DNA from 2 places in the Novosphingobium sp. UBA1939 genome. Region 1 is predicted to be linked to the other one. Evidence: riboswitches for the same ligand, from Rfam matches in the RefSeq annotation. Region 1 holds a riboswitch; the other holds the start of a gene.
What was found. Region 1 has a riboswitch for cobalamin ahead of B3547_RS05050 (TonB-dependent receptor plug domain-containing protein). Riboswitches for the same ligand answer to the same signal wherever they lie in the genome.

Region 1 (3,662 bases):
AACGTCGCACTCCCGACCGGCGCATAGACCTGACCCGACAACGCCGCCTCTGCCACGCGCCGCGCGCGGATCCATGCGGTGAGCGACGGCGTCCGTGCCATCGCGCCGTCGCAGGCGAAGCTGAACTGGCAGCCGGGCCGCTCCGATCCCTGATAGACCACGCCGCACACGGTATTGGGGAAGGCGGGATGCGCCACGCGGTTCAGCACCACTTGCGCCACCGCGCGCTGGCCGCTGTCTGGTTCCGAAGCGGCCTCGTAATAGATCGCCGCGGTCAGGCACTGCAGCGCGCGCCACTGGTCCTCGCCGCTGCCGCGCGCGAAGATTGGCCGCGCGGCGGGGCCGGCGGGTTCGATGGCGGACGCGACCTCCTCGTCATCGCGGTGCGCGGCCCAGGCCTGTTCGGCGGCGTTGGGCGCGATCAGCCCGGTATCGTCGGGCGAGACATAGTAGAAGGCTGATCCGGGAAAGCTTTCGCCCGCCTGCTCGAACGGTTGCAGCGCACCCGCTTCGGCCTGCGCAGAGGCGCGGTCGATCCCGCCGGGGCTGCCCCATCCCACCGGGCCGAGCACCATCGCGAACAGGCCTATCGTGGCCACGCCGGCCAGTCGCTGGCGCAGCATCGACGGGGTCCGCAGCCGGCGCCGCACCGAAACCATGTCGCGCCGGCGGATGCGCGCGGCAAAATCGCGCGGGCGGGGCACAAGGGGGGCGGGATCGGCCATGTCCGCAAGGCCATCGGCAGGGTTATCGTCGCGTTGGCGGCTGACATCGCCCGCGCGCACGTTCTCCTCCGCAGCCGGGGGCAAGGCCCCGGTCGGAAGGGTGAACGGACGGTAGGCGATCTCCAGCGGCATCGGGTCTTGGACGCGTTCCTTTGCTCTCCTGCGCTAGCGCGCGCGGACAGGTCCCGCACGCACGGCGTTCGCGCCGTCCCAAGGCGGCACAGACCCGCGTCATAGGGTGAATCGGTTAAGACTCTTGCCCGTGCCCCCGTTCGGGGCTACGCGCCGCAGCGACGCCACCGGTGCCCGCAACGGGCCCAGAGGGAATCCGCGAAGGACCAGCACGGTCCCCAACCGGAGCTGCCCCCGCAACTGTATCCGGCGAGCGCTCTGTCCACGATGCCACTGGCCGCACGGCCGGGAAGGCGGGCAGGGGGCGATGACCCGGAGAGCCAGGAGACCTGCCGGTGTGTGGTCGTTCCGCGGCCGGGCGGGGTGTACCGGGCGCACGCGTCGCGAGTTCCGCCCGTTGGCCCGGCGGTCCTCCCGCCATGAACGGCAGTTCGTTCATGGGCTGGGAGTCTGAAGAATGCCGGGCAAGTATCTGTTTTTCCTTACCGCATCCCTGTTGACCGCTGCGCCGGCGCTGGCGCAGGACGATATGGCGCAACCCGCCGCGCCGGCCGTCTCCGCCGATGCGCAGATCACCGTGCTCGCCACGGGCAGCAAGCTCCGGCTCGACCAGACCGGGCAGGCCGTCACCGTCATCACCGCCGAGCAGATCGCGCAAGTGCAAGGCGCGGACCTGACGCGCGTGCTGGAGCGCGTGCCCGGCCTCACCTTTTCGCGCAACGGCGGTCTTGGCACCTTTACCGGCGTGCGCCTGCGCGGCTCCGAAGCCGAACAGGTGCTGGTGCTGATCGATGGCGTGCGCGTGGAGGATGTGTCCTCGCCCTCGGGCGGCTATGATTTCGGCAACCTGCTGACCGGTGGGATTGGCCGCATCGACGTGCTGCGCGGCTCGAACTCCGTGGTCTGGGGCAGCGCCGCGATCGGCGGCGTCATCGCGGTGACGACGAAGGAAGTGAACGGCGCGGAAGCCAGCGTCGAATATGGCGCGAAGGAAACCGTCTCCGCCGATGCCGTGGCTGGCGTGGCCAATGATCGCTATGCCTTCTCGCTCAACGGCGGCTATGCCCGCACCGATGGCGTTTCCGCCGCCGCGGTCGGCACCGAGCCGGACGGCTATCGCCAGTGGCGCATCGGCGGGCGCGGGCGCGTGAACCTCACCCCCGATCTCTCGCTCAACGCTGTCGCGCGCTATGCCGACAGCAAGCTCGATATCGACGGTTATCCGCCGCCGACTTACACCGTGTTCGGCGACACGCCAGAATACCAGAAGACCCGCCAGTTCTCCGGCCGCGCCGGGTTCCACTATGCCGGCAGCGCGCTTACGCTCGACGGCGGCTACGCGCTCGCCGATACGCGCCGGAACTATTACGACCCCACCTACGGCGCCGATCCGCAGTACGGCTACAAGGGCCGCAGTCAGCGCGTCGACCTGACCGGCCGCATCGCGCTGCCCGCGCATTTCGCGCTCGATTTCGGCGGGGACAGCGAATGGACGCGCTTCTCTTCCACGTTCGATGCCCAGCGCAGCGCGCGCCTGTCCAGCGGCCACGCGCTGTTCGGCTGGTACACCGACCGGGCCAGCCTTGCCGCCGGCGTGCGCGTGGACGATCACAGCCGCTTCGGCACGCAGGCGACGTTCGGCGCCAACGGCAGCGTCCGCGTGGCGCAGGGGCTGCGCCTGCGCGCCAGCTATGGCGAAGGGTTCAAGGCGCCCACGCTCTACCAGCTCTATTCGGATTACGGGAACCAGGGGCTCAGCCCCGAACGCAGCCGCAGCTACGACGCCGGGGGCGAATACACCACGACCGATGGCGTGTTCCACGCCTCGGCCACCTGGTTCCGGCGCGATACGCGCAACCTTATCGCCTATGTATCGTGCTTCTCGGCCACCAGCCCGTTGTGCGCGGACGGGCGCTACGGCTTCTACGACAACGTCGGCAAGACCCGCGCCGAAGGCGTGGAACTGGAACTGCGCGCCGATGTCAGCCCCACGTTCCGGGCTCAGGCGGTCTATACCTATGACCGCGCCCGCAACCTGACCGTGGCGGACGCGAACTACGGCAAGGCGCTCGCCCGCCGCCCGCGCAACGCGCTGACGCTTTCGGCCGACTGGACCTCGCCGCTCGCTGGCCTGACCCTGGGCGCGGACATCCGCCTCGTCAGCGACAGCTTCGATGATGCGGCCAACCGCACCCGGCTGGATGGCTACGAACTGACCACGCTGCGCGCCAGCTTGCCGTTCGGGGATTTCTTCGAACTGTTCGGTCGGGTCGAAAACCTGTTCGATGAAAAGTACCAGACCTCGGCCGGATACGGCACCTGGGGCCGCTCCGCGTTCATCGGCGCGCGGGTGCGCTATTAAGGCGGGCGGTTCCTTGCCTTCTTCCACCCCGCCGGCCTTGCGGCGGCGGGGCTGGGGGCTGGCGTTGCTGGCGGCTCTTTCCGCCTGCGCGCCGGCCACGCCTCCGCCTTCGGCCACGCGCGCGCACCCCGCGATCGTTTCGCTGAACCCGTGCAGCGATGCGATCCTGGCCGAAGTGGCCGATCCGGGGCAGGTGCTGGCGCTGTCACACTACAGCCGCGACCCCCGATCGAGTTCGATGGACGTGGCGCTGGCCCGGCGCTTTCCCGCCACGCGCGGCACGGTGGAGGAAGTGCTGGCGCTCCATCCCGATCTCGTGCTGGGCGATACGTTCCTCGGCCCGGCTGCGCGCGAGGCCTACGGTCGCCTCGGCATTCCCGTCGCGCAGCTTCCCATCGCCATGAACGTGGCCGACAGTCGTGCGCAGGTCCGCCGCATTGCCG
Region 2 (5,998 bases), on a different contig from region 1:
CGGCATCGTCGGGCTGCGGCAAGGCGTCGAGCGCGGCGCCGAACGCCGCCGCATCCTGGAAGCGGATCATGGCCAGACAATCATGGGCAGACATAGCCATCAGGCGGGGTGCGCGTGATGAAGTGCCCCTTCACGCCTTCCGGCCATTCGGCATAGGGCACCACACCTTCCGCGCTTTCGGCGTGGCGCGTGGCATAGCCGAGGATCGCGCGGGCCGAAGCCTCGTCGGGCATGAAGCCGCCCAGCACGTAGCCAATCCGGCCGGGCGCGCGGATATGGACCGTGCAATGGCGCTGGCAGGCGAACAGGCAGGCCATTTCCTGCACCGCCACGCCGGCAAGGTCCGGTTCCCGTGCCTGAACCTGCCGCAAGGCCTCGGCGAGCAGCGCGCCGCCGCGCCGCCCGCCTTCGTCCTCGCGCCGGTCGGCGGACAGGCGGCAGGTGGAGCAGACCACCACCGCCGGCCCCGCTGCAACCGCGCGCAGCATCAGAACCGGCTCCGCAGGCCGATATAGACCGTCCGGCCCAGGCTGCCGTAACCGCTGGCGGTCTCGTAGTGCCGGTCGGCCAGGTTTTCGATGCGGCCATGGACCGTCAGCCCGCCAGCCACGCGCCACTGCACGCGCAGGTCGACCAGCCAGTAGTCGGGCAGGGTCGCGCGGCTGCCCGCGCGGTCGAACGTTGCGCCGGCGTAGCGCGCGGCCACGCTGGCCTTCACCCCTTGCGGCAGATCGATTCCGCCTTCGATATTGGCGAGATGGCGCGGCACGCGGGCAAGCTGGCGGCCGAAGTCGGCGCCGCCGGGCGACCGGTCCTGCGCGGAGATCCAGCTGTAGTTGGCTTGCGCGAACAGCACGCCGATCCGCGCATCGCCGCTCAGTTCGATGCCCCGCGCGTGCGCCTTGCGGACATTGGCGTAATAGCCGAAGCGCGTCGTGGTGGTGCCGGGCACATAGCAGGACGCGGGCAGCGTGCCGCTTGTTGGGCAATAGGCGAAGTCGATCAGGTTGTCGGTGTCGCGCTCGAACCATGTCGCGGAACCGTGCAGCACGCTGCCCAGCGTCTGCTCGAAGCCGGCCGACCAGCCCCTCGCCCTTTCGGGCCGGAGGTCCGCGTTGCCGTAGAGGCTGAACAGCTGGTAGAGCGACGGAGCCTTGAACCCTTCGTCATAGCTGGCGCGCAGCACCGTCCTGCCCGCGTTGGGTGTATAGACCCCGCCGGCGCTGAACACCGTGTTGCCACCGAAGCGCGACTGGTGATCGTAGCGCACGCCGCCATTGAGCGTCAGCCCGGCAAGCGGCGTCGCGCGCAGCTCGCCATAGAGGCTGTCGGTCGATGCCGCCTGGGGCACAAGGGCATAGGGCGCGGTGTTGTTGCCCGGCGAGGCCGTGGTCATCCGCTGTTCCTCGCGCTCGGCGCCGAACACGGCCTGCACCGCGTCGGAAAGGCGCAGCGATCCCTGATACTCGAACCGGCGGACGCGGCCGTGGGCATCGAAATTGAGCGGACGGATCGCGCGGGCGGGGTCGTAGTTCTCGCGGTCCGTCTCGGTCTGCATCGCCGCCAGCCGGTTGGTGAAGCGGCCATCGAGCAGCGCCAGATTGAGCCCCGCATAGCCCGACCATTCCTTCGTCCGGCCATAGTTGAGCGAATCGCCCGCCGTGCTGTCGAAATCGTTGCGCGCGTCGGCCCAGTACCCGCGCAGGTCCAGCGACAGGTTCGGCGTCAGCTTGACCGTGGCCGTGCCGCTGGCCGAGGTGCGGCGGTACCCGTCGGGCTCGGTGCCGTTGCTGCGCGCCGAAATGCCGTCGGTGGAGAAGGTCGAAGCGGACAGCCGCCAATCAACCAGCTTGCCCGTGCCGCCCACGCCGGCTTGCGCGTTCACCGTATCGTGCGTGCCGGCCTCGACCGCCAGGCCGCCTTCCAGCGGCTGTTCCGCGCGCCGCGTGGTCACGTTGATGACGCCGCCGATCGCGTCGCTGCCCCACAGGATCGATTGCGGGCCGCGCAGGATCTCGATGCGTTCGATGTCATCGACCAGCAGGTTGGCGAAGGCATAGCCGCCGGACGTGGCGGAAGGATCGGACAGGCGCATCCCGTCGATCACCATCACCGACTGGCCAGCGTCCGCCCCACGGATGCGCAGCGACGTGGCGGCGCCGTAACCGCCGTTGCGCGAAAGGCTGATGCCCGGCGTGCGGACCAGAAGATCGGTCACGGCCAGCGGCTGCGCCTGCCGGATGGCAGCCTCGTCCAGCACGGTGACGGTGGAGGAGACGCGATCCTGCGCGACCGGCGTGCGCAGCGCGGTGACGACGATGGAGGTGTCGGGAGCGGCGTCAGCGGCCGGATCTTCGGGGTAAGGGGCAGCATGGGCGGCCACGGGCAGGCCCAGCGAAAGGGAAAGGATGGAAACAACAGAACAACGGGTCAGGCGCATGGTGCGGTTCCCTGGATACGAACGGCGATGACCTGCCGCTCGGACCGCAAGGAAAACGCCCGCCGCGCGACGCCCCGGCGAGGTGGCCGGAGGGCACGAGACGACGCTTCCCGCACGGTCTTCCCGGCAGGCAGTGGCTGTCGTTGCGCGAGGGATCGTCCCGCCTTTGGCGCGGGAACCTCGAACGTCCGGTGCACCCTGCCCGAACGAAGAACGACCGCGTCAGGCAGGTCTCCTGGCTCACGGGTCAATGCCGGTACGGCCGCCTTCTCAGGACGGTGAAGTCCCAATGGCGTGATGGCCGGTCGGCTCGCCGCTTACAGTTGCAGGGGCAGCCGGGGTTTCGCACCCCGTTCCCTTTTGATCCCCTTTCGGGGAACCTGTCGCAGAGCGGCGGATAGCTTCGCGCCGGCGATGCCGCAAGCGCGAATGCTTGCGGCATCGCGCCGCTTCGCTTATCACCGGCGGCGTAACGGGTGCCCGAAAGGGCTTAATCGGGAAGTCCGGCCGGCGGAAATCCGCCGAATCCGGCACTGCTCCCGCAACTGTGACCGGTGAGCGCATCGCCATCATGCCATTGGGGTTCCGGCCCTGAGAAGGCGGCGACAGGCGCGATGATCCGGGAAGTCAGGAAACCGGCCCGCTATCGTCGTTCCTTCGCGCGGGCGGGATGCACCGGGCGGACGAGGGCTTCTCCCTTGGCGGACGACATAAGTGCGTTTGTTGCCGAAGGGGGCCTGTGATGAACTGCGTCTGACATCCACGACAACCGCAGCAGGCGTGCGCCCCGGCCCCGCGCTTTCGGGCCCGCGCCCGCCCGCGCATCGCAAAGGCCCCCGCGCCGCAGCCGATGGTCGCGTGCGCGGCCACAACGCGAAATCCAACCCGTTCAGGAGACCCCTCATGGTCCGCAATACCCGGTTCGAACTGTCCGTCTTCGGGCTTCTCGCCCTTGTCATGCTCATCACGCGCAGCCATTCGCTGAGCCAGGTCATCCACCTGCCCGATACCAGCCTGGCCAGCTTCTTCGTGCTGGGCTTCTTCGTCCGCCGCGCGGCCGCGTTCGGCGCGCTGTTCCTGCTGGGCTATGCCATCGACGTGGTGGTGATCGGCTGGTTCGGCCAGTCGGCCTTCTGCTTTACGCCCGCCTACGGGATGCTGGTGCCCGCCTATGGCGTGATGTGGCTGGCCGGACGGTACGCGCAGACCCGGCTGGGCGAAAGCCTGGCCGCCCTGCCGATCATGGCCGTGCTGCTGATCTGCGCCACGTTCGCGTCCGAACTGCTTTCGAGCGGCGGTTTCTACTTCCTCGGCGGCCGCTTCGCCGATCCGACGCTCGCAGGTTTCCTGCCGCGCATCGGGCGCTATTTCCCGTCGACGCTGTGGGCGACGCTGGGCTGGAGCGGCCTGGCCGCCGCCGCGTTCTCGCTGCTGTTCCTGATCCGGCCCGAGCTGCGCGAAAGCGAGCGCCGGTGAGCGGGTCCGAAGACAACGCGCACCGCGAGCGCACCCGCCGGCACAAGGCGGTGGTCGACGCCAAAATCGCCGCCGCCACGCGCGACAAGGGCCTGCTGCTGGTGCTGACGGGCAACGGCAAGGGCAAGTCCTCCAGCGCCTTCGGCATGGTCGCGCGCACGCTGGGATACGGTCGCAAGGCGGCCGTGTTCCAGTTCATCAAGGGGGCCGAGAACGTGGGCGAGCGCGCCTTCTTCTCGCGCCATCCCGACGTGATCTGGGAAAAGTGCGGCGAAGGCTTCACCTGGGAAACGCAGGACCGCCAGCGCGATATCGCGGCCGCGCGCGCCGGCTGGGAAAAGGCCAGGGCCGCACTGGCCGATCCGGCGATCAGCCTGGTCGTGCTGGACGAGCTGACCTACCTCGTCACCTATCGCTATCTCGCGCTCGACGAGATCATGCCCGCGCTGGAAGCGCGACCGGCGATGCAGCACGTCGTCATCACCGGCCGCGCCGCCGACGAGGCGCTGATCGCCGCGGCTGACACCGTCAGCGCGATCCGCGACGTGAAACACGCCTTCCGCGACGGCGTGCGCGCGCAGGAAGGGATCGACCGGTGAAGGCGGCGCGGTGCCCGGCCCTGCTGGTCAGCGCGCCGGCATCCGGACAGGGCAAGACGCTGGTGACGGCGGCGCTGGCGCGTCGGCACCGCCAGGCCGGGCGCAAGGTTCGCGTGTTCAAGTGCGGCCCGGACTTCCTCGATCCGATGATCCTCGAACGGGCGAGCGGCGCGCCGGTCTATCAGCTCGACCTGTTCATGGTGGGCGAGGCCGGATGCCGCCGCCTGCTGGCCGATGCCGCGCGCGAGGCCGATCTCATCCTCGTCGAAGGGGTGATGGGCCTGTTCGACGGCGATCCGTCCGCCGCCGATCTGGCCGCCCGCTTCGGCCTGCCCGTGCTGGCGGTGGTGGACGGCAGCGCCATGGCGCAGAGCTACGGCGCGCTGGTCCATGGGCTGGCCACCTACCGCGATGACGTGCGGGTGATCGCGGCGCTGGCCAACCGCGTTGCGGGAGAGCGTCACGCGGCCATGCTCGGCCAAAGCCTGCGCGGCGGCGTGCAGTGGCTGGGCGCCCTGCCCCGCGATGCCGGGATCGCCTTTCCCGAGCGCCATCTCGGCCTGGTGCAGGCGGACGAGATCACCGATCTCGACGGGCGCATCGACCGGGCGGCCGCCGCGCTGCCGGGCGAGGCCTGCTGGCTGCCGGCGCCGGTGGATTTCGCCGGACACGAAGCCTCCACCCGCGCGGGACGCGATCTCGCCGGGCTGCGGATCGCCGTCGCGCGGGATGCGGCGTTCGGTTTCCTCTATCCCGCCAACCTCGATTGCCTGCGCGCGATGGGCGCCACGCTGGCGTTCTTCTCGCCCCTCGCCGATACCACGCTGCCCCCATGCGACGCGCTGTGGCTGCCCGGCGGATACCCGGAACTTCACCTCGACCGGCTGGCCGGCAACCACGCCATGCGCGATGCCATCCGCGCGCACCACGCAGCGGGAAAGGCGGTGCTCGCCGAATGCGGGGGCATGCTCTATTGCCTGGAGGCACTGGACGACGGCAAAGGCGCGCACGCCCCGATGCTGGGCCTGATGCCGGGCCGGGCGACAATGCAGGCGAGCCTTGCCGCGCTGGGATTGCAGGACATGGCGCTGCCCGCGGGCAGCCTGCGCGGCCACACGTTCCACTATTCCAGGATGGATACCCCGTTATCCCCCGTTACCCGGGCCAAAAACCCCGGCGGCCGGACCGGCGAAGCCCTGTTCCGGCAGGGATCGCTGCACGCCACCTACATGCATTTCTATTTCCCCTCCTCGCCCGCCGCTGTCGCCAGCCTGTTCGGGGCATGACCCGGCCGGGTCCTGCGCATGAAGACGGACGATTCCTGCGCAGATCGCATATAACCCGCGTAGCACGGTGCGATAAATCCGGCGCAGTTTCGCATCCCGGGAGCAGGCAGGCAATCGATGGCAACCAACGTGACCACGACCATAGACAGCCGGCTCAAGCGCGTGCTGCGGCACATGCCCGCGCCGGTGGGCATCGT

Region 2: it holds a riboswitch for cobalamin, as region 1 does, so the genes downstream of both, B3547_RS09840 (hypothetical protein) here and B3547_RS05050 (TonB-dependent receptor plug domain-containing protein) in region 1, are expected to answer to the same signal.

Annotation. Positions count from the first base shown of each region.
Region 1 covers NZ_DDFB01000029.1:75-3,736, forward strand. Annotated here, with positions in the region: partial or broken gene B3547_RS05045 (cell wall hydrolase) at 1-857, opposite strand, end outside; cobalamin riboswitch at 1,009-1,207, shown strand; gene B3547_RS05050 (TonB-dependent receptor plug domain-containing protein) at 1,315-3,219, shown strand; partial or broken gene B3547_RS05055 (ABC transporter substrate-binding protein) at 3,233-3,662, shown strand, end outside.
Region 2 covers NZ_DDFB01000067.1:9,468-15,465, reverse strand. Annotated here, with positions in the region: partial or broken gene B3547_RS09855 (nicotinate-nucleotide--dimethylbenzimidazole phosphoribosyltransferase) at 1-70, opposite strand, end outside; gene B3547_RS09850 (DUF1636 domain-containing protein) at 81-488, opposite strand; gene B3547_RS09845 (TonB-dependent receptor plug domain-containing protein) at 488-2,440, opposite strand; cobalamin riboswitch at 2,649-2,839, opposite strand; cobalamin riboswitch at 2,898-3,098, shown strand; gene B3547_RS09840 (hypothetical protein) at 3,344-3,916, shown strand; gene cobO (cob(I)yrinic acid a,c-diamide adenosyltransferase) at 3,913-4,515, shown strand; gene B3547_RS09830 (cobyrinate a,c-diamide synthase) at 4,512-5,801, shown strand; gene B3547_RS09825 (flavin reductase family protein) at 5,919-5,998, shown strand, end outside.